3 regions of the Marinobacter sp. Arc7-DN-1 genome follow, and region 2 is predicted to be linked to each of the others. Evidence: predicted binding sites of a transcription regulator. Region 2 holds the regulator's gene; each other region holds the start of a gene.
The links. Region 2 encodes sigma-54, which starts transcription at its own class of promoters, with help from an activator protein. Its sites were predicted from a motif close to ANTGGCATNNANNTTGCTNT; they were not measured.

Region 1 (7,064 bases), 210 kb from region 2:
GTCCTGCGCCACCATCATCATTGCGGTGATTGACGTGCCTTTCCAGATCTTCGATCACCAGAAAAAACTCCGGATGACCAAGCAGGAAGTGAAGGACGAGTATAAGGACACCGAGGGCAAGCCGGAGGTCAAGGGCAAGATTCGCCAGCTCCAGCGCGAGATGGCCCAGCGCCGGATGATGCAGGACGTGCCCACGGCAGACGTGGTGATCACCAACCCGACCCACTACGCAGTCGCCCTGAAATACGACCAGGAGGCCATGGCCGCGCCCATGGTGGTGGCCAAGGGTGCCGACGAGATTGCCTTCAAGATCATGGAAATCGCCCGCGAGAACACAGTCGAAATCCTGCGCACGCCCCCGCTGACCCGGGCGGTTTACCACAACACCGAGATTGGCGAGGAGATTCCCGATGGCCTTTATATGGCTATCGCACAGGTTCTTGCCTATGTGTTCCAGTTGCGGCAGTTCCGCAAGGGGCGTGGGCCTAAGCCTGGTATGCCTGATTTTCCGATTCCTTCGGATTTGCGGCGGGATGTTTAGCCTGGTTTCCCAGCCTTTCAGGGTTGGAGGTTGCGTGGTTGTGGGCGGCCTTTTCAAGCCCATCGATATCGCCCAAAGATGTTTGGGCATCATTCCTGAGGCTTACTACAGTTTCGCCTGATTCAATACATCCGGTTGTTCCGCAACGCCTGGTCTCCAATCAAGTTCCATCGACATTGTTGATATATTACTGGGCTTGGATAGCGGAGGTACGGGCACCCCTCCCAAAAATGTTGGAGGCCAGGGATGGCCGGAACCAAGCGCACATGGACGTGCTCGTAGCGGTTTTTGGGAGGGGTGCCCGTACCTCCGCAAACTCCAAAACTCAGCAGGCTACCAGAATCCCAGAACAACGAACTCAGCAGCTAGCCTCAATAACCCGAACCATCGGCTCCCCGCGGCTTTCGGGTATCGGCAGAACCCCATACCAGGACCGGGGATCGTGAACCGTGGCCGAGGTGAAACCACAGGACAGGAAATGCTCCCGGGCCTGGTCGTCGGTCTGGAAGTGAAAGCTGACCTGGCTGCGGGTGGCGGCCCCGAGCAGGCTGCCGAGGGCTTTGAGGGTGGTGTTCAGCAGTGGCTGGCTGGGTTGGTAGTAGCTTTCGGACAGGTAAACGGAGCCGGGGCGTCTGGCCATGGCGGTGGACAGGCGGCGCCAGAAGTCGGTGATGGTCGCCAGTGAAAAATAGCTGGTGAGGCCTTCGGTGATGATGATCACCGGCCGGGTGTTGTCGAACACGCGGTCGATCACCGTTTCCAGTTGGTATTCACCGTGGTCCGCGAGGATATCGATGGGAGTAACCTGATGATGGTCGCCCAGCCGGTTGGTGGCCAGAAGCCGCAGCGCTTTGCGGCCGGCCATGTCCGGCAGGTCGGCTTCGACCATGTGGATCAGGGGGTGCCTATGCCGGAGGCGGATGCCGCGGGGTGACATGCCGCAGGCGATTTCCAGAACCTGGGTAATGCCCCGTTCGGTAATGGCGCGGTCAATCAGGTGATCAATGATCAGGTGGCGCTGGAGCAGGAACGTCCGGATGTTGCCGCCAACCGCTGCCTTGCTGACGGCCTCGAACGGTGTCATCAGGCGGTACAGCCAGCGACCCTTCCCGGTGGCCAGGGTGTCGTCCGACAGCCCGTGCCGGTGCCAGACGGCGCCGGTATAAAGGGCAGTGAAACTGATGCCGGAGCTGTCAGTCGGTCTTCTGCTCATAAATGGCTCTTCCCCAGGCCTCGTGGCTGCCGGGCAGCACCAGGTTCAGGGTGATGGCAACCACCGCGCTCAGCGAAATGCCTTCCAGGTTCCCCAGAACCATGCCGCCAATACCGAACACCAGGGTGACACCCACGATAACCAGGTTGCGGGACTGTGACAGGTCCACCTGATGGCGGATCAGTGTGTTAAGGCCAACCACGGCGATGGAACCGAACAGCAGGCACAGGATGCCACCCATGACCGGCACCGGGATGGTCTGCAGGGCTGCGCCGAACTTGCCCATGAAGGCCAGGACAATAGCAATGCAGGCGGCCCACCACATCACCTTCGGGTTGAAGTTCCGGGTCAGCATGACCGCGCCGGTGACTTCCGAGTAGGTCGTGTTAGGCGGTCCGCCGAGCAGGGAAGCGGCGCTGGTGGCCAGGCCGTCACCCAGCAGGGTGCGGTGAAGGCCGGGCTTTTCCAGGTAATTCTTGCGGGTGACATTGCCGATGGCCAGTACGTCGCCGATGTGTTCGATGGCCGGGGCGATGGCGACCGGAATCATGAACAGAACAGCACCCCAGCTGAACGCCGGCGCAACAAAGTTGGGGACGGCAAACCAGGCCGCTTCCTGAATCGGTGTGGTATCGACGATGCCCGCGAAGGCGGAGAGGAGGTAACCGGTAATAACGCCGAACATGATCGGGATCAGCCGGAAGATGCCCTGGGCCCAGACCGACATGATGATGGTCACCGCCAGGGAAATCATGGCGATCCAGATGGCGGTGTTGTACGGGATCAGTTGGGTGGCGCCATCACCGGTGCGGCCCGACGCCATGTGAACGGCGACCGGCGCCAGGCCAAGGCCGATGGTCATGATCACCGGGCCGATAACGACCGGAGGCAAAAGACGGCGTACAAACCCGGTGCCCCTCAGGCGAATCAGCCCGCTCAGGATAATGTAGAGGATACCCGCAGCCATCAGGCCGCCGAGGGTTTCTTCCATGCCAAACCGGCCCTTGGAGGCAATAACCGGTGCGATAAAGGCGAAGGAGGAGGCCAGGAAGATGGGAATCTGGCCGCCGGTGACCAGGTGGAAGATCAGGGTGCCAAGGCCGGCCGTGAACAGGGCCACGTTGGGGTCCAGCCCGGTAATCAGTGGCATCAGAACCAGGGCGCCGAAGGCCACCAACAGCATCTGGGAGCCGGCGATCGCCTGTTTCCAGACCGGGTCGTTGGTAGGGTCCTGCATGCTCAAACGTCCTTCTGCTTGGTGCCGAATATCTTGTCGCCGGCATCGCCGAGACCCGGAAGGATATAGCCTTTCTCGTTCAGGCGTTCGTCAACTGAGGCCGTGTAGACAGACACATCCGGGTGTTTCTCCAGGACCTTTTCAATACCCTCTGGAGCGGCGACCAGAACCAGGGCCCGGATCTCGGTGCTGCCCGCCTTCTTGAGCAGCTCGATGGTGGAAATCATGGAGCCGCCGGTAGCCAGCATCGGGTCGACAATCAGTGCCATGCGCTGGTCAAGCTCACCAACCAGTTTTTCCAGATAGGTGCTGGCTTCCAGGGTTTCCTCGTTGCGGATCTGGCCGACAACGCTTACCCGGGCGACCGGGATCAGGCTGAGTACGCCGTCGAGCATGCCAAGACCCGCACGAAGAATCGGAACAATGGTGATTTTCTTGCCGTGGATCTGTTCCACCGTCACCGGGCCGGCCCAGCCATCGATGGTCTTTTCCTGCAGGTTGAAATCCTTGGTGGCCTCGTAGGTCAGCAGGGCACCGACTTCCTGCGCCAGCTCACGAAAATTCTTGGTGCTGATATCCGCCCGGCGCATCAGGCCGAGCTTGTGGCGGATAAGCGGGTGTTTTACCTCGTGGATTGGCATGGGGTCACCTGTGTGTCTGATTGTGGTTTCAGTGTCTCAATTAAATGGCGCAAGGATACCGTATCTGGCTAGGCGAGTCAGGCTGCGGAGCACTGCTCCGCGTGAAATTCCCTCAGGAGTGGTACGGATCTTGCCATAACCCTTTCAAACGACGTCCCGGCGTCAGAATCCCGACCTTCATAACGCCTTCAGGCGCGGCAATCGGAGAAGTTTCCGGCATGGACAGAGCTTTGGTCCTCAATAACGTCAAAACCCTGACGCGGGGCAATCTGGGCGTACCCGTCATGTTGATGGGGTTGCTGGGCATGATGATTCTTCCCATGCCCGCCTTCCTGCTGGACGTGTTCTTTACCTTTAACATCACCCTGTCGATCGTCATCCTGCTGGTGTGTGTCTATGCCCTCCGGCCCATGGAGTTCGCCTCTTTCCCGACTGTGCTGCTTGTGGCGACGCTGCTGCGCCTGGCTTTGAATGTGGCGTCTACCCGGATCGTGCTGCTGAACGGCCACGAGGGGGGGGATGCCGCGGGTAAGGTTATCGAGTCCTTTGGTGCGGTGCTGATAGGCGGCAACTACGCCGTTGGGCTGGTGGTCTTTGCGATCCTGATGATCATCAACTTCCTGGTGGTGACCAAGGGCGCCGGCCGGGTTTCCGAGGTAAGTGCCCGGTTTACGCTGGATGCCATGCCAGGCAAGCAGATGGCGATCGACGCCGACCTGAACGCCGGTCTGATCAACCAGGATGATGCCAAGCATCGCCGGGCAGAGATTGCCCAGGAAGCCGACTTCTACGGCTCCATGGACGGTGCTTCCAAGTTCGTGAAGGGCGATGCCGTTGCCGGCCTGCTGATTCTGGCCATTAATATTATTGGCGGGGTCGCCATTGGTATGCTCCAGCATGGCCTGGATTTCGGCCTGGCCATGGAGCGCTATGCGCTGCTGACCATCGGTGATGGTCTGGTGGCGCAGATCCCGTCGCTGCTGCTGTCTACCTCCGCCGCCATCATGGTTACCCGGGTTACTTCCAGCCAGGACATGGGCGGGCAGATTTTGCAGCAGATGTTCAGCGCGCCCAAGGCACTCTCAATTGCCGCAGCCATCCTGATCATTCTTGGCCTGATTCCCGGTATGCCCCATGTGGCCTTCCTGGGGCTGGGTACCCTGGCCGGCGGTGCCGCCTGGTATATCTGGAAACATCAGCGCCAGACGATAGAAGAAGAGGGCGTATTCCCGGGACGGAGTGGGGCCGGGGGCGCGCCTCGACCGGCTGGCCGCGATCTTCCGCCGGGCGGTGACGCCGGCTCCGACCAGGGTCGTCAACTGCCGGCGCCGGGCGAAACCAAAGAGTTGGGCTGGGACGATGTGGCCACTGTGGACATCGTGGGCCTGGAGGTGGGGTATCGGCTTATTCCGCTGGTGGACAAGTCCCAGGGTGGCCAACTGCTCAGCCGCATCAAGGGCGTGCGAAAAAAGCTGTCCCAGGATCTGGGCTTTCTGATGCCTTCGGTTCACATTCGCGACAATCTCGATCTGATGCCCAACGTCTACCGCATCACGCTGATGGGTGTGACCATCGCCGAGGCTGAGATTCACCCCGACCGGGAGTTGGCTATCGATCCGGGTCAGGTATTCGGAAAAATTGAAGGCATTGAGGGCAAGGACCCGGCCTTCGGCCTGGATGCCAGCTGGATCGAACCGGACCGCAAGGATCAGGCCCAGACTCTCGGCTATACGGTTGTGGACGCCAGCACGGTCGTGGCTACTCACCTGAATCAGGTGCTGCAGAAGCACGCCCATGAATTGTTGGGCCACGAGGAAGTTCAGCAGTGGCTGGACCAGTTGGAGAAGATTTCACCGAAACTCGCCGAGGAGCTGGTACCGACCACCGTTTCCATCAGTCTGCTTCTCAAGGTGCTGCAAAACCTGCTCCGGGAAGAAGTGCCGATCCGGGACATGCGCTCCATTGCCGAGGCTATCGTCAATGTCCATCCGAAGAGCCAGGATCCAAAGTTGCTGACTACCGTTGCCCGTCAGTCGTTGCGGCGGATGATCGTGCAGAGCATCTGCGGCAATGAGGCGGAGATACCGGTGATTACCCTGGATCCGGATCTGGAACAGTTATTGCTAAAATCTTTTCAGCAGAGTCAACAATCCGGCGGACAGGAAGACATTGGCCTGGTCCTGGAGCCGAATATGGTTGAAAAGCTCCAGCGCTCCCTTCAGGAGAGCGTCCAGCGGCAGGAAATGCTGGGTAAGCCAGCCATTTTGCTGGTTTCCGGGCCCCTGCGGCCGGTACTGGCGAAATTCGCCAGCTACGGGGTAGAGCGTTTGCATGTGCTCTCGTACCAGGAAATACCGGATAACAAACAGATCACGATCGTGGCGTCCGTTGGCCAGTAACGGCGCGGATGACAGAGCGGACGGCGCCGGCACGGCGTTGCCGGTGGAGGAAGAGGCATCATGAAAGTAAAACGGTTTTTTGCCAGGACCATGGCAGAGGCGCTGAAACAGGTCAGTGAACAGATGGGGCCAGACGCCGTAATTCTTTCAAACCGCCGGGTAGACGGCGGCGTCGAAATAGTGACGGCGCTGGACTACGACGAAAACATGGCGCGTCAGCGATTGGGTGACCAGGCGCAGGAAGCCACTAACGGCTCCCGCCTGGCTGAAATGCAGGCGGACCAGCACCGTCGTCTTGAGGACGAACTCGGCCGGTCCCGGGATCGAATCCGAGAGGTCCGGGAAAAGCGGGCCGCCCAGGGGGGCGGTTATGCCGGTACGTCGTTCCCGGCGGTTCAGGAGGTGGTGGGTTCCGGATTTGATGATCAGGATCCGGCTCCGGTCCGGTCCGGGGAGGCCTATTCCGATGAACTGGCACAGATGCGTGCGGAGATCCGTTCCCTGAAGGACCTGATGCAGGGCGGTAAGCCTGAGCCTGAGGTGCCGGCAGCCAATGCGGTTCAGCAGAGACTGGCCGAGCGGCTTCAGGAGTTCGGTCTCGGTAGCGATCTGGCGGGGTCAATTTCTCGCCGCCACAAGGCCGGGCGACTGGAGGATGGCTGGAAGCAATCCCTCAAAATGCTGTGCACCGGCGTACGGACTTCCCGCATAGAATGGCTGGATCAGGGCGGGGTCTTTGCCCTGGTGGGGCCCACCGGTTCCGGAAAAACCACCACCATCGGCAAGCTGGCGGCGCGGTATGTGCTCAGGCATGGTGCCGATTCCGTGGCCCTGGTTACCACTGACCGCTACCGGGTGGCGGCCCACGAGCAGTTGTTTGTCTTCGGTCGCATCCTGAATGTTCCGGTGCGAGTCGTCGACGAGAGCCACGGTCTGGATGATATTCTGGACGAGCTGTCAGACCGTCATCTGGTACTGATCGACACTGCCGGGCTGACCAGTGCGGACAAAGGCTATCAGGAACAGCTGGCCG
Region 2 (7,064 bases):
TGTCTTCCGGAAGGCTGGTGTGCACGCGCAGGGGAAAGGCAACGTTCTCGAATACGCTCAGATCGGTGAACAGGGCACCGCTCTGGAACAACATGCCCATTTTTTCCCGGAATGCATAGAGGGCCTTGCGCTTGAGCCTGGGCACCTCGTGGCCATCCACCACCACACTGCCGGAATCGGGCCGGAGTTGACCGCCGATCAGGCGCAGGAGTGTGGTTTTACCAGTGCCGCTGGGGCCCATGATGGCGGTAATCCTGCCCCGGGGAATATCCAGGCTGACACCGTCGAAAATCCGGCGCCCGGAGCGGGAAAAGACAACGTCCCTGAGCAATATGTAAGCCGATGAATCCATAGTCCTTACCTTTCAAAGAGGGGCTACATTATGCCAAGGAGCGCCTAAGCTCAATCCAAAGAACCCAAAATGTACTGATAGCAATGATCAGTTTGACTGAACTTTCGGTAACCGGGCATCGTTGCCGGGCGAAAATGATATACTCCTCCGACCATTTCCAATGTCTTAACAGCCAGGCCCCAAGCCCGATGAACGAACAGACTCCGACCGATTTCCGAACGCCCGCCCTGCGTGCCATCCGCATCGAGCGAGACGCCATCAACGCTCTTGAGAGCCGTATCGACGATCATTTTACCCGGGCCTGTGAAGTTATTATGAAGTGCACGGGCCGCGTGGTGGTTACCGGCATGGGCAAGTCCGGCCACATCGGGAACAAGATCGCCGCAACCCTGGCCAGCACCGGCACGCCCTCGTTCTTCGTTCATCCGGGCGAGGCAAGCCACGGCGACATGGGTATGATTACCTCTCAAGACGTGGTTATCGCCATTTCCAACAGTGGCAACACCAGCGAGGTGGTCACCATTCTGCCACTGATCAAACGGATGGGCGCCCCGTTGATCAGTATGACCGGCAATGCGAATTCCACCCTGGCACGGGAAGCCGTGGCCAATCTGGATGTCAGCGTACAGGTAGAAGCCTGCCCCCTGGGCCTGGCACCCACGTCATCCACCACCGCAACCCTGGTGATGGGCGATGCCCTCGCGGTCGCCCTGCTTGAGGCCAGAGGTTTCAGCGCCGAAGATTTTGCCTTTTCCCATCCGGGCGGAAGCCTGGGCCGGCGGCTATTGCTGCGGGTCTCTGACATCATGCATACCGGTGATCGCATTCCGGTTGTCAGCGAAAGCACGCCCCTCAGCGGTGCCCTGCTGGAAATCTCCCGCAAGGGCCTCGGCATGACCACTGTCGTTGATGAACAGGGCGCGCTTGCAGGAATATTTACGGACGGCGACCTTCGCCGGACTCTGGACCGCTCAGTAGACATCCACAATACGCCCATCCATGAGGTGATGACCCGGCATGGAAAAACCATCCAGGCCGATCATCTCGCGGCAGAAGCATTGAACGTGATGGAAGAAATGAAGATCAACGCCCTGCCGGTTACCGATGAGAGCGGCGCCCTGATCGGCGCCATTAACATGCACGACCTGCTGCGGGCCGGGGTTATCTGATATGCAGAATGAATGGCCCGAATCCCTGCTGGCGAAAGCGGCGCAGATCCGCCTGATTGCCCTTGATGTCGACGGCATCATGAGCGACGGCAAGCTCTACTTCAGCGCCACCGGCGATGAGCTCAAGGCGTTCAACATTCTCGACGGCCTGGGCCTGAAACAGTTGATGGCTGCGGGCATAACTGTCGCTGTCATCACCGGGCGCAAGTCGCCACTGACGGAAAAACGCATGCGGGACCTCGGTATCCCGCACCTGATGCAGGGACGAGAGGACAAGAAAGCAGCCCTGCAGGAACTGGCGAGTACCATGAACATCCGCCCGGAAGCGATCGCCTACATGGGCGACGATCTGCCAGACTTGCCAGCCCTGACGTTTGCAGGCCTTGGAATCACAGTGCCCAACGGATACTGGCTGGTCCGGCAGCAGGCGGATTACTGTACCCGGGCCCAGGGAGGAAACGGCGCCGTGAGGGAGGCTTGCGACCTGCTGCTTAGCGCCCACGGAAAGCTGGACGCAGCGCTGGCCCCCTACCTGGGGCCTGATCAGGAGGCTGGCACGTGAACTGGCTCCCGGACCGGCCCCGGCTGCAAACGCTGGCACTGGCGGGTACCATTGTCGCGGCGGTGTTTTTGCTATGGCGAAGTGATGAGCCTCCGGTTATCGACCGGCAGGCCGCCGATCTGAGAGGCGATACCGAACCCGACGGATTCGTGGTCAATGGCAAGTACACCGCGTTCGATGAAGCCGGCAACCCCAAGGTCAGTTTTACCAGCCCGCGGATAGAGCAGTTCGAGGAAGGCAACCTGGCCACCCTGGAATCGCCGAGAGCCGAGCTCTACAGCGGTACCGGGGGCGCCGACAGTCTGCCCTGGATTGTGGAAGCCGAAAATGGCAGCCTCCTGCAAAATGAAAACCTGCTTTACCTGACCGGCAAGGTCCGGGTACTCCGACGTGTTGGCGGTCGGGACACCACCCTGACAACACCAACCCTGACCCTGGACAACGACCGGGGCCTGGCATACACAGACGCACCCGTAGAGATACGCGACGTGACAGGCACCACTCGTGCCACAGGCATGAAAGCGTGGATCGACGAGCGGATTCTGGAACTGAACTCCCAGGTGGAAGGACACTATGAAACCGGAAACTAACCGATACCGGGGCCTGATGGCTGCCCTGCTGACCGTCGCCATGGCCGGGCCGGCGGCAGCTTTCGAGCTTGATTCTGATATTCCCATCAAGGTAACCGCAGACAACGCCCGCCTCGACGACGGCCAGGGTATCGCCACCTACACCGGCGATGTAGAGCTGGAACAGGGCGAGACCCATCTGAGCGCGGAGCGTGTGGTTCTGTACCGCGACGAAAACGGCCTGAACCGGATTGAAGCCTTCGGAAGCCCGGCCCGTTACCGCCAGCCAACCCGTGAGGGCGAAGGTGAAACCGACGCCAGGGCGCTGAATATTACCTGGTCGGCCACTGACCAGCGTCTGATCTTTGAACGGCAAGCGGTCATCGAACAGAATGGCAACCTGTTCCGGGGCGATGTCATCCATTATGATACCGTCCGCCGGGTCGTAACTGCCCAAGGCGGCGCCGATACCGGTGAAGGATCCGGCCGGGTAGAAATGGTGATTCAGCCACGCAGCACTGACAGACGCACTGACAGACAGGAATCCGATGGCAGTTCTGAGAGCCAGTAATCTGGCAAAGAGTTATAAACAGAAAAAAGTGGTGATCGACGTTTCCCTGGAAATCCGCAGCGGGGAAATTGTTGGTCTGCTGGGCCCCAATGGCGCCGGTAAAACCACCTGCTTTTACATGATTGTGGGGCTGGTTCCCGCCGACTGCGGCCGGATCACCATCGACAGCCGCGACATCACTCATCTGCCCATGCACGGCCGGGCGCGTCAGGGCATCGGTTACCTGCCCCAGGAAGCCTCGGTATTCCGCAAACTGTCGGTGCGCGACAACATCATGGCCATTCTGGAAACCCGCAAGGGTCTGGGTAAGGCGGAGCGGGGAAAGAAGGTGGAAGAATTGCTCGAAGAATTCCACATTACCCACATTCGTGACAGCATGGGCATGGCCCTGTCCGGCGGCGAGCGCCGGCGTGTGGAAATTGCCAGGGCCCTGGCGATGGAGCCGGCCTTCATCCTCCTGGATGAGCCGTTCGCCGGTGTCGACCCCATTTCCGTGAGCGATATCAAACACATCATCCGGCATCTTCGGGACAAGGGCATTGGTGTGTTGATTACCGACCACAACGTGCGTGAGACCCTGGACATCTGTGAGAATGCCTACATCGTTTCCGGTGGCCACATCATCGCCTCCGGTAATGCCGAGGCCATTCTGGCCAACCAGCAGGTGAAGGAAGTGTATCTGGGCGATGAGTTCCGACTGTGAAATTGGGGTCAGATGAAATTGGGGTCAGATGAACTTTTCATCTGACCCCCGGATTGTTTTGATGATCTGTAGCAAGTAAACTCGGCAAAGAACTTGCTAGGGTAATACAGGGCCAAGGCAAGTAACCGACATATAAAGAATTTTTCACTACCTACGACACCAAGCGCTGATGAGTGACGGATCCTGAACCATGGTAATGAAAGCCTCCTTACAGTTAAAGCTGGGTCAGAGCCTGACCATGACACCCCAGCTGCAACAGGCGATCCGGCTTCTACAGCTTTCCACTCTCGACCTTCAGCAGGAAGTCCAGCAGGCCCTGGAATCCAACCCCATGCTGGAGACGTCCGAGGATGAGGATCAGCCGGAGACCGACACCGGGAATGACGAACGGGAGGCCAATGCCACCGAGTCCGCCGCTGAGACAGTTCCCGAACCTTCACCCGACTGGGATGAAACCGAAAACGGTCCGGACTGGTCCTCGGAAAACGAAATCCCGGATAATATCCCGGACGATCTCCCGGTCGACACCGCCTGGGACGATATCTACCAGTCCGCACCGGCATCGGCCGCCCGTAACGATGACGAAAACGATCACGATTTCGAGACCCGCAACTCCCCCACTGACACGCTTCAGGATCACCTGGAATGGCAACTGAACCTGACCCCGATGAGCGAACGGGACCAGGCCATTGCCCACGCTTTGATGGACGCAGTGGATGAACGCGGCTATCTGACCAGTCCGCTGGAAGAGATTCATGCCGGGTTGCTGGATGAAAACGAAGAAGACCCCCTTGAGCTGGATGAAGTCGAGGCGGTCCTTCACCGGCTGCAGCATTTTGATCCTCCCGGCGTGTTCGCCCGGGACCTGCAGGAATGCCTGCTGATCCAGCTCAACCAGCTGCCGCCGGAAACGCCCTGGCTGGCCCAGGCTCGCCTGGTCATCACCCATTACATCAATCTGCTCGGCAACCGCGACTATGCCCAACTGCTACGCCGCAGCCGCCTGAAAGAAGACCAGCTGCGGGATGTACTGGCCCTGATTACCGGCCTGAATCCCCGCCCCGGTGACGTGATTGACCGCACCGAACCTGACTACGTAATTCCGGATGTGATCGTTCGCAAGCACAACGGCCGCTGGCGCGTTGAACTGAATCCGGAAATTGCCCCGCGCATCCGCGTCAATGCCAGCTATGCTTCTCTTATAAGGCGTGCGGACAGCAGTGCCGACAACACCTACCTGCGGGATCAGTTGCAGGAGGCGAAATGGTTTATCAAGAGCCTGCAGAGCCGCAATGAAACCCTGCTGAAAGTGGCGACCCGTATTGTCGAGCACCAGCAAGGATTCCTGGATCAGGGTGAAGAAGCCATGAAACCGCTGATCCTCTCTGATATCGCCCAGGCGGTTGAGATGCATGAGTCCACGATTTCCCGGGTCACCACCCAGAAATACATGCACACCCCCCGGGGAATTTTCGAGCTGAAATATTTCTTCTCCAGCCATGTCAGCACTGACGAAGGCGGTGAATGTTCTTCCACGGCGATCCGCGCGATGATCAAAAAGCTGATTGCCGCGGAAACGCCCAAAAAGCCGTTGAGCGACAGTAAAATTGCAGCCATGCTAGGAGAACAGGGAATCAAGGTTGCGCGACGCACCGTTGCCAAGTACCGGGAGGCCATGCACATTCCGCCTTCGAACGAACGCAAGCGGCTGGTCTGAACACCCCGGGGTCCGGGCGCAACGTACTATTTGCCGGCGCACAATGCGCCAGCACCCAGACCGGCTCCCGGGAGCCGGAACGATGACAACAGGAGACGCCTATGCAACTCAATATTTCAGGCCATCACGTAGAACTGACTCCCGCACTGAAGGATTATGTTTCAGAGAAGTTCCAGAAGCTCGAGCGTCACTTTGACCACATCAGCAACTGCCAGGTAACCCTGGAAGTGGAGAAGGTGCGCCAGATTGCGGAAGCCACGCTGCACGTGGTTGGTGGTGAGATTCACGCAAAGGCAGAAAATGAGGATATGTACGCAGCCATCGATGTCCTGATCGACAAGCTGGACCGCCAGATTCTCAAACACAAGGAAAAGAATGTAGACCGGATGCACGGAAACGGCTCTCGCTAACTGGCTGTTTTCATGCAAGTCATCCAATCGAGCTGCGACACGGCTGACGTGTCGCAGCCTTTTTTTAACGGAAATGCAGTCGATCCATGAGCGACACATCCCTGACCATAGACAACATACTTGCACCGGAGCTCACCCTCTGTCGGGTGTCGGCATCCAGCAAGAAGCGGGCTCTGGAGTTTATTGCCGAGCAGATAAACCTCCAGGACAATACGCTCAGCGAAACCCAGATATTCAATAACCTGATCTCACGGGAGCGTCTGGGCAGCACCGGTATTGGCCAGGGAATTGCCATCCCGCACTGCCGCCTGGAAGGCCTGGATCATGTGGTGGGCGTACTGATGACGCTGGAAGAAAGCGTCGAGTTCGACGCCATCGACAATCAGCCGGTAGATCTGATCTTCGCCCTGGTCGTGCCCAAGGAGGCCACCAGCGAACACCTGGAACTGCTCAGCCAGCTGGCGGAAAAATTCAATGAGCGGTCGTTCTGTGATCGCCTGCGGCAATGCGAGGACGCCAGCACCCTGTACGAGCGCATGACCGCCTCAAGCGGATGACATTCATTGCAGTGGAGGTACGTGGTCATGAAGCTGATTATCGTCAGTGGCAGGTCCGGATCGGGCAAGAGTACCGCACTTCATGTTCTGGAAGATCTGGGCTTCTATTGCATAGACAACCTCCCGATCGGCCTGCTTTTCCCCCTTACCCGGGAAGCCGCCAGCCAGACAAAACCGGGCCGCCTCGGCAAGATGGCCGTGAGCATTGACGCCCGTAACCTTTCCGGAGAACTGGCCAACTTCGAAGAGATCTACCGCCGCCTCCAGGAAACAGGGGTGACCGTTGAGATCATCTTCCTGGATGCCGACGAACAGTCCCTGCTGCAGCGTTTCCACGCGACTCGCCGAAAGCACCCCCTGAGCGATGACAAGACCTCGCTGCGGGAAGCCATCACCAGTGAAAAGAAGCTTCTTGAACCGCTGTCCAAGCTCTCCGACCTGTATGTGAACACCA
Region 3 (7,064 bases), 550 kb from region 2:
TTCCCTTTCCCTTTTCCTTTCCCTTTCCCGTTTTTGCTCTGTCATTAAATAACTCCCATCAGAGCAGCACCGGCAACACCACCATAGGCAGCTACAACCAGCACGGCGCATACAGCGACCGAAACGGTTAAAAAGCGATCTCTACGTTTCTCGTAGGGCGTTCGTACATGGGGAATCTCTGCCAGCACAGGCAGGCCAATGCCATCTTCAAGCTGTTTTCGGGCCCGTATACGGGGGTCAATCTGCAGTACGCCGGCCGCCAGGCCGAACGGGGTCAGGGCTCCGAGAATCAGGCCAGCGGCCGCAAACAGCTGGAACTGCGGCCCAATCGGGTCCAAAGGATATTGAGCGGTTTCGTTGATGCGGAAATTCAGCCCCTGACCTTCTATGTCCAGGTGCATCGATACACGGGCTCTCTCGCGACGCCTGAGCAGGTCGTTGTAGATCTGCTCGTTGACTTCCATATCCCGGGTGAGCTCGGAATACTGGGTCTTATTTTCCTGGATGCGCGCCATACGCTTTTCCTGCTCAGCGATCAGGTTCTCCAGGGAATTGATGCGTGATTCCTGGGTACGGACGCTGGCGCGGGTTTTGGCCACTTCCGCGCTGATGTCCTGGTACAGGGGATTGACCAATTGGTCGCTTTCACTAACGGCCTGGTCCAGTTCACCGCTCTGGGTTGCCCGGTTCCGTTGCTTTCTCAGCTCTGCAATCTGTTCCTTCAGTACAATAATATCCGGGTAGGTGTCGTGGTACTGCAGCCGCAGCTCATCCAGCAGCGTTTCCTTCTCGCGGATTCTGCGGGTGTAGGCATCCGCCGTCCGGCTCTGACTGAGCATGGAGGGCACGTTTTCCAGTTGTGACTCCAGTGATTCAGCCCGCGCCATCAATTCGGAGCGCTCCAGTTCGGCCAGTTCCAGTTCCCGACGCAGATTCGCCATGCGAGCATTCGCTTCGCTTTCCGTTCCGTCAACATTCTCAGAGAGGAACTTCTTCAGTTTTTGTTCAACCTCGGCGAGGATCGACTCGTAGTTTTTGACCTGTTTGTCGATGAAATCGTAGGCGTTGCGGCTCTCTTTGCGCTTTCTTGCCGAGTTCTCGGCGATAAAAAGCTGACCCAGGCGTTGTGCAATGCGGAAGGCTTGCATCGGCGACTCGGAGGTGTAGCCGATACTGAAGTAGCTGTCTCCGCGGGGGCGTACGTTCATGTTGGCGCGAAGTATACCGACCCTCCGCTCCATTTCCTCGTCTGTGAGCTGGTCGGCATCTTTGCCGAAGATGGTCTTATCCTTCGCAATCTGTAACATGACATCCCTGGACCAGAGCATCTCCCTGACTACCGACGTGCGTTCGCTGATTTTGGTAGTGACAGCACTGCCTTCCATTAGCGGTCGGATAATGTTCTGGTCATCCACAAATATCACAACCTGAGACTGATACTGATAAGGGTAGACAAATCCCGCCAATAATACAGCGAAACTGACAATAGCGAACAAGAATAAGGCCAGCCACTTACGTAACCGGACCTCTCTGATTATTTCTGAAGGGAGCTGACTTAATGGAAGTGCCATCTATCCTACCTTTTAGCCGATTCGGCGGCCTGCTTTACAGAACGGTTATAGCCGATCTCAAAAATTCCGTTCCGGAACGGTGAGGATATCTCCGGGCCGCATACGGTAATTGGTGGATATATCGCCCTTGTCCAGAATGTCGCCGAGCCGTACCGGGATAGCTACCACCCTATTGCCCGATAAGCGGTACAGCATGGAATCATTAAGTTTGGCAAAGGGATTTGCACCGCCTGCGCTCAGCACCATGTCCAGGACCGTCATTCCGGACCTGTGGGGTACGGAAATGGGCTGATTGACCGCGCCGGTTACCCGCACCCGGTCGCTAAACTCGTAGCTGCCCATTGACGTAACCACAACAGTTACCTGAGGTTCGCGGATATAGTTTGTCAGTCCCTGCTCGATTTCGCTGGCAAGCTGTTCCGGGGTCTTACCGGTGGCCATCAGATCACCAATGAGTGGCATGGATACCCGGCCGTCCGGCCGCACGGCAACGTTGATACTGAGATCCGCATTACGCCAGACCGAGATCTGGATTGCATCCGTTGGGCCGAGCACGTACTCGTCAACACCCGTTGAGGTCTGCATACTGAGGGCTTCGTTTATGGCTTCTTGCGACGATGGCTGAGGCCCGGCACAACCCGTGACAAACGCTACCGCCATGAGGGACACCAACAATCCCTGTAATGAATTCTTCGATGACATTGTCATTCCTCTCTGATTCCGTTTCTGCTTCCATGTCTCGGGGAGAGCAAGTCCCGAAACTACCTTGATCCTTTCTTGAACAATACCACTTCTACTGTCTGAATTATAATCAATAAATCCAGCAACAGGCTTTGATTCTTGATGTAATAGAGGTCGTAACGAAGTTTTTCCCGCGTATCCTCTTCATTATCTGCATAGGCAAAACAAAGCTGAGCCCAGCCAGTCAAACCCGGTTTGACACGAAGGCGCTCTCTGTAGAACGGTATCTTTTCGGACAACTGCTCCACGAACACCGGGCGTTCCGGGCGTGGGCCGACGAAGGCCATGGTACCGTTCAGCACGTTGAAGATTTGTGGCAGTTCGTCGATCCGTAGTTTTCGGATAACCTCGCCCACCCGGGTTACCCGGGTGTCGTTTTTGCTGGCCCAGACCGCTCCATGTCTCTCCGCATCGGTAACCATGGAGCGAAATTTGTACACTTTGAAGACCCTGCCGTTGAGCCCCACCCGTTCCTGGCTGTAAAGCGCCGGCGCCCTGAAGCCATCTTCTATTTTTATGGCCATGACGGAAAGGATCATCAACGGCAAACTCACGAGCAGGAGCATTGTTGCTGCCAGGATATCCAGTGACCGTTTACCAAATCCGAAGACGGACGAGACGGTAAAACCATCGGAAAACACCAACCAGCCGCGAGTGACCATTTCCAGCGCCACTTTTCTGGACTCCCGCTCATAGAAGCTGGCGCCATCGACAATCTTTACGCCTTCCATCTTACATTCCAACAGGTCTTCCATGGGCAGGCCTTTGCGCCGATCGTCCACGGCCACCACGATTTCACTGACCGGATGCTTGATGATGAACTGGTGAAGTGTAGTGGGAATGTTCAGCAAGTAGTCTTCGCTGATCTCAACCGGCTCGTCCGGCAGAGGGATAAAGCCCACCAGGATGAAGCCTTTGCGGTTCAATGGCGTTTTAAGGTCTTCGTGAATCTGCCTGGCGCGGAAGCCAGCGCCCAAGACCAGCACCTTTCGCTTGAAGGCGTCCTTGCCCACAGTGTCGAAAAAGATTGAGCGCGCGATGCCGATCAGGAAAAAGCCGAATACAGACCCTGTTGTCAAAACACCACTTGCGCCGAGGTACCACAGCCAATCCGCAGCCAGCAGGTAGGCGAAACCGCTTAAAGGAATGCTGACAATCAACGCCATGATGGTGCGAAGCATCATGCCCGACATGCCCTCCTCCAGGTGGGACTGGTGAACACCAAGCGCCACCATCACCAAAAGGTTCATTGCCGAAAAAACAACCGCGGATGGCAACAAAAAACGCAGGTTTTCAAGGAAGAAGGAAAGATCGCCGAAGTAGCGAAAAAATACGGTCAGGGCGAAGGCAAAGGCCAGCAGCAAAAAGTCAATCAGGCCGAGGATGAGATACGGAAGATGGATGTAATGTCTGAACAATCTGACGTGGGCCACGCCAACTCCTTTTGCTGCTCACAACAATGAAACAACGCATCCAGTGCGTTTACATACAGCGTTATATGAACAGCAGTGTACTGTAAATTTCTGTAACTGCAATTGGCGGTAAGCAAAACAGGTCCCTTTTAGTGTAAAGGAAACTGACAACGCAGGGCTTCCGAGTTGTCAGTTTCCCCTGTATCTGGCGTTACGACTTCTTGCGCATGCGAGCGAGAATAAGTCCGACGAGACCAAGACCGAACAGCGCCAGGGTGCCGGGTTCCGGGACTGCAACGGTGCCGACGGTTACGTTGTCCAGGCCGTAGCCGTCATTCGGGCTGTTGGAAAAGATCGACACGCTTCCAAGGCCAGCCGTGTCGAAAATGGAGATATAGAAAATCCTGCCGTTACCCAAAGCTGTTCCGAAGATGTCGCTAAAATTGAAGTCCACGCCGCCAATGGAAAACCGGCCACCTGAATCATTAGGATCCGTCATGTAGAGCCCCATGGCGTTGTAACCCGCAGCCGGCGAGATACTCATTTCCCTGGCGTCCATGCTGTCCAGCCAGTTGTCACCAGACACGGAATAGCGCCCGCTGAAAGGCGTTGTGCCCGCGTCAAGAACAGCGAGGCCTTGGGTGCAGTCGTAACCGCCGCTGTCGCAAAGGCCGCCCGAACCCGGCGACGCGCTGGTAAAGCTGCCAACACCAACCTGGGAGTTAATGGAAACTGACTGATCGCCAGGGTTGTAAAAGGTGTTATCGTCGAACGTTTCGGTGAGGTAGCCGCCGCTCAGGGTTGCCAGGAAGTCGCTTTCGGCCTGGCCAGCGGCGGTTCCGCCCTGGGGGCTGACGGAGAGAATGGGCACCGCGGAAACCCCGGAGCAGGCGCCAAAGAGCAGTCCGGTTGCAATAATGATTGTTACCTTGTTCATATCAGTACTCCATTCACCTGATGTAATTCGCTTTCACTGGAGTACTGAATGCACGGTTTGTGCCATAATATTAATTGATTATTTTTCAGTGACGTATGAAAACGCACCTCCCCCGCTGTAAATTAAACTGACACCCACTGTTTCATATTCAGATCACAAAAAGTGCGACAAACTCATGCACTGGCGTGCCTTCCAGCGCCTTCTGATCCTTGCAGAGCTGGTAGATCCGATCACAGCGCTGGCCAGGGAACCGGGTGGCGAGGTTGTTGTTGAATTTGTCTTCCAATAGCGGAATCCCTTCCTTTCTGCGGCGACGGTGGCCGATGGGATACTCGACTGCGACCTTGTCGGTGGTGCTGCCATCGTTGAAGAACACCTGAATGGCGTTGGCAATGGAGCGCTTGTCCTCTTCCAGATACTCGCGGGTATACCTTTCGTCTTCCACCACTTCCATTTTTTCCCGAATCTGGTCGATAACCGGATTGGCTTCGTGGAAGCTGTCTTCGTAGTGTTCCGCGGTGAGGCTCCCAAAGATCAGCGGCACTGCCGCCATGTACTGCAGGCAGTGATCCCTGTCCGCCGCGTTCGCAAGCCTGCCCTGCTTGGAGATGATGCGGATGGCGGATTCGTGGGTGGTGATGACAATCCGGTCTATCTCGTCGAGCCGGTCTTTGACCTGGGGGTGCAGGGTTACTGCCGCTTCCGCCGCTGTCTGGGCGTGGAACTCCGCCGGGAAGGAGATCTTGAACAGGATGTTCTCCATCACGTAGGAGCCCAATTCCTGGGGCAAAGAAAACTGGCGCTTATCCTCGGGCTTCAGCTTCTGATCTTTGTTGGTCTTGCTGAACAGCACGTCATAGAAGCCCCATTGAGGGGCTGTCAGTGCGCTCGGAATACCCATCTCCCCTCGCATGGCGATGTCTGCCAATCGTACGGCGCGGGACGTGGCATCCCCTGCTGCCCAGGATTTCCTGGAGCCGGCATTGGGCGCGTGGCGGTAGGTTCGTAATGACTGGCCGTCTACCCAGGCGTGGGACAGGGCCGACAGCAATTGCTCCCGGTTGGCACCCATCAGTTTTGCGGTGACGGCGGTGGATGCCACTTTGACCAGCACCACATGGTCCAGCCCTACCCGGTTGAAGGAATTTTCGAGCGCCAGCACACCCTGGATTTCATGGGCCATGATCATGGCTTCGAGCACGTCCTTCATGGTCAGCGGTTCTTTGCCTTCCGCCACTTTTTTCTGGGAAAGATGATCAGCGACCGCAAGTATACCCCCCAGGTTGTCAGACGGATGACCCCATTCGGCGGCAAGCCAGGTGTCGTTGTAGTCCAGCCAGCGGATGATGCAGCCAATATCCCAGGCCGCTTTCACCGGATCCAGCCGGAAGGAGGTTCCGGGAACACGGGCGCCGTGGGGGACTACTGTACCCTCGACGAGCGGGCCGAGGTGTTTTGTGCATTCGGGGAACCGAAGGGCCAGCAGGCCGCAGCCCAATGTGTCCATCAGGCAGTTTCGGGCCGTGTTCCAGGCTTCTTTGCTTTTTATCCGGTAGCCGAGGGTGTAATCGGCGATGGTCTGTATGAGCTGGTCGTAGTCGGGGCGTTCGTTGAGATCGAATGTTGCTGACATGGCAGTGACTCCTCTGATTTTGGTGCCCTTCAGTCACAGATTAGCGCACCCGGCACTGAGGCCCAAGATCCAAAGGACAGCAAAAGGAAAGAAGTGCCGGGCACCATTCACTTCTCACTTCCAGTACCCGGACTTGGCTTGCCAATCAGGCCTGGCTCTTTCTTCTGCTCAAACCTTCTTCTGCTCAAACCGAAACCAGCGAGCCTTCATTAGTAGGAGCTTGAAAAAGCACCCTATTAAATTCGTATTATACTCCTCCACCAAATATGTAAATAAAACTGACAGCCAGAATGGCGGCGGTTGTAACACAATATTTACACACTCTTTCAAATACCTGTTAACTTTATATATCTGTTAACATTAACTACACCTGCTTGACCGGGCAGCTAAAATTTATATATAAATCATTATCTTACTATTTGTTATCAGGACATAACCCAACCTTAATTAATTTTTTTTAATAACCAGATCCCCGCCGTATTTCTCTAATTTCACTTCAACTGTTTGTTTGCACTTCAGTTCTTTAAAGTAAATCGTTTTCAAAGCCGTAATGGTACAACATGGTTTTGCCGACCTTATCTCGCCTATAATCTCTGCGCAATTAATGAACAACCCATTAGCAAACTTTAACGAAGCATTCATAGAAGTCATCGATAAACCATGGAAATGCCAGTGAATCGCACCGCTACCGAATCTGCAATTGACGAATGGGCCACTATTCTGGGTGAATCCGGAGTCGTTGCGGCTGACGCAGCAGAGTTTGGCGCCTC

Region 1: flhA (flagellar biosynthesis protein FlhA) is a predicted target of sigma-54. The motif match lies at 3,750-3,769, and genes of this name have one in related genera.
Region 3: D0851_RS20440 (PEP-CTERM sorting domain-containing protein) is a predicted target of sigma-54. The motif match lies at 4,709-4,728, and genes of this name have one in related genera.

The regions. Positions count from the first base shown of each region.
Region 1 covers NZ_CP031848.1:1,028,605-1,035,668, reverse strand. Annotated here, with positions in the region: gene flhB (flagellar biosynthesis protein FlhB) at 1-541, shown strand, start outside; gene D0851_RS04800 (class I SAM-dependent methyltransferase) at 900-1,754, opposite strand; gene D0851_RS04795 (uracil-xanthine permease family protein) at 1,735-2,991, opposite strand; gene upp (uracil phosphoribosyltransferase) at 2,994-3,632, opposite strand; gene flhA (flagellar biosynthesis protein FlhA) at 3,851-6,031, shown strand; gene flhF (flagellar biosynthesis protein FlhF) at 6,092-7,064, shown strand, end outside.
Region 2 covers NZ_CP031848.1:1,238,864-1,245,927, forward strand. Annotated here, with positions in the region: gene D0851_RS05770 (ATP-binding cassette domain-containing protein) at 1-352, opposite strand, end outside; gene D0851_RS05775 (KpsF/GutQ family sugar-phosphate isomerase) at 541-1,521, shown strand; gene D0851_RS05780 (KdsC family phosphatase) at 1,523-2,083, shown strand; gene lptC (LPS export ABC transporter periplasmic protein LptC) at 2,080-2,673, shown strand; gene lptA (lipopolysaccharide transport periplasmic protein LptA) at 2,657-3,223, shown strand; gene lptB (LPS export ABC transporter ATP-binding protein) at 3,201-3,926, shown strand; gene D0851_RS05800 (RNA polymerase factor sigma-54) at 4,123-5,643, shown strand; gene hpf (ribosome hibernation promoting factor) at 5,745-6,053, shown strand; gene ptsN (PTS IIA-like nitrogen regulatory protein PtsN) at 6,140-6,610, shown strand; gene rapZ (RNase adapter RapZ) at 6,638-7,064, shown strand, end outside.
Region 3 covers NZ_CP031848.1:686,687-693,750, forward strand. Annotated here, with positions in the region: gene D0851_RS03200 (XrtA system polysaccharide chain length determinant) at 45-1,571, opposite strand; gene D0851_RS03205 (XrtA/PEP-CTERM system exopolysaccharide export protein) at 1,629-2,273, opposite strand; gene D0851_RS03210 (TIGR03013 family XrtA/PEP-CTERM system glycosyltransferase) at 2,333-3,745, opposite strand; gene D0851_RS20440 (PEP-CTERM sorting domain-containing protein) at 3,936-4,661, opposite strand; gene prpD (2-methylcitrate dehydratase) at 4,810-6,294, opposite strand; gene D0851_RS03225 (FAD-binding oxidoreductase) at 6,961-7,064, shown strand, end outside.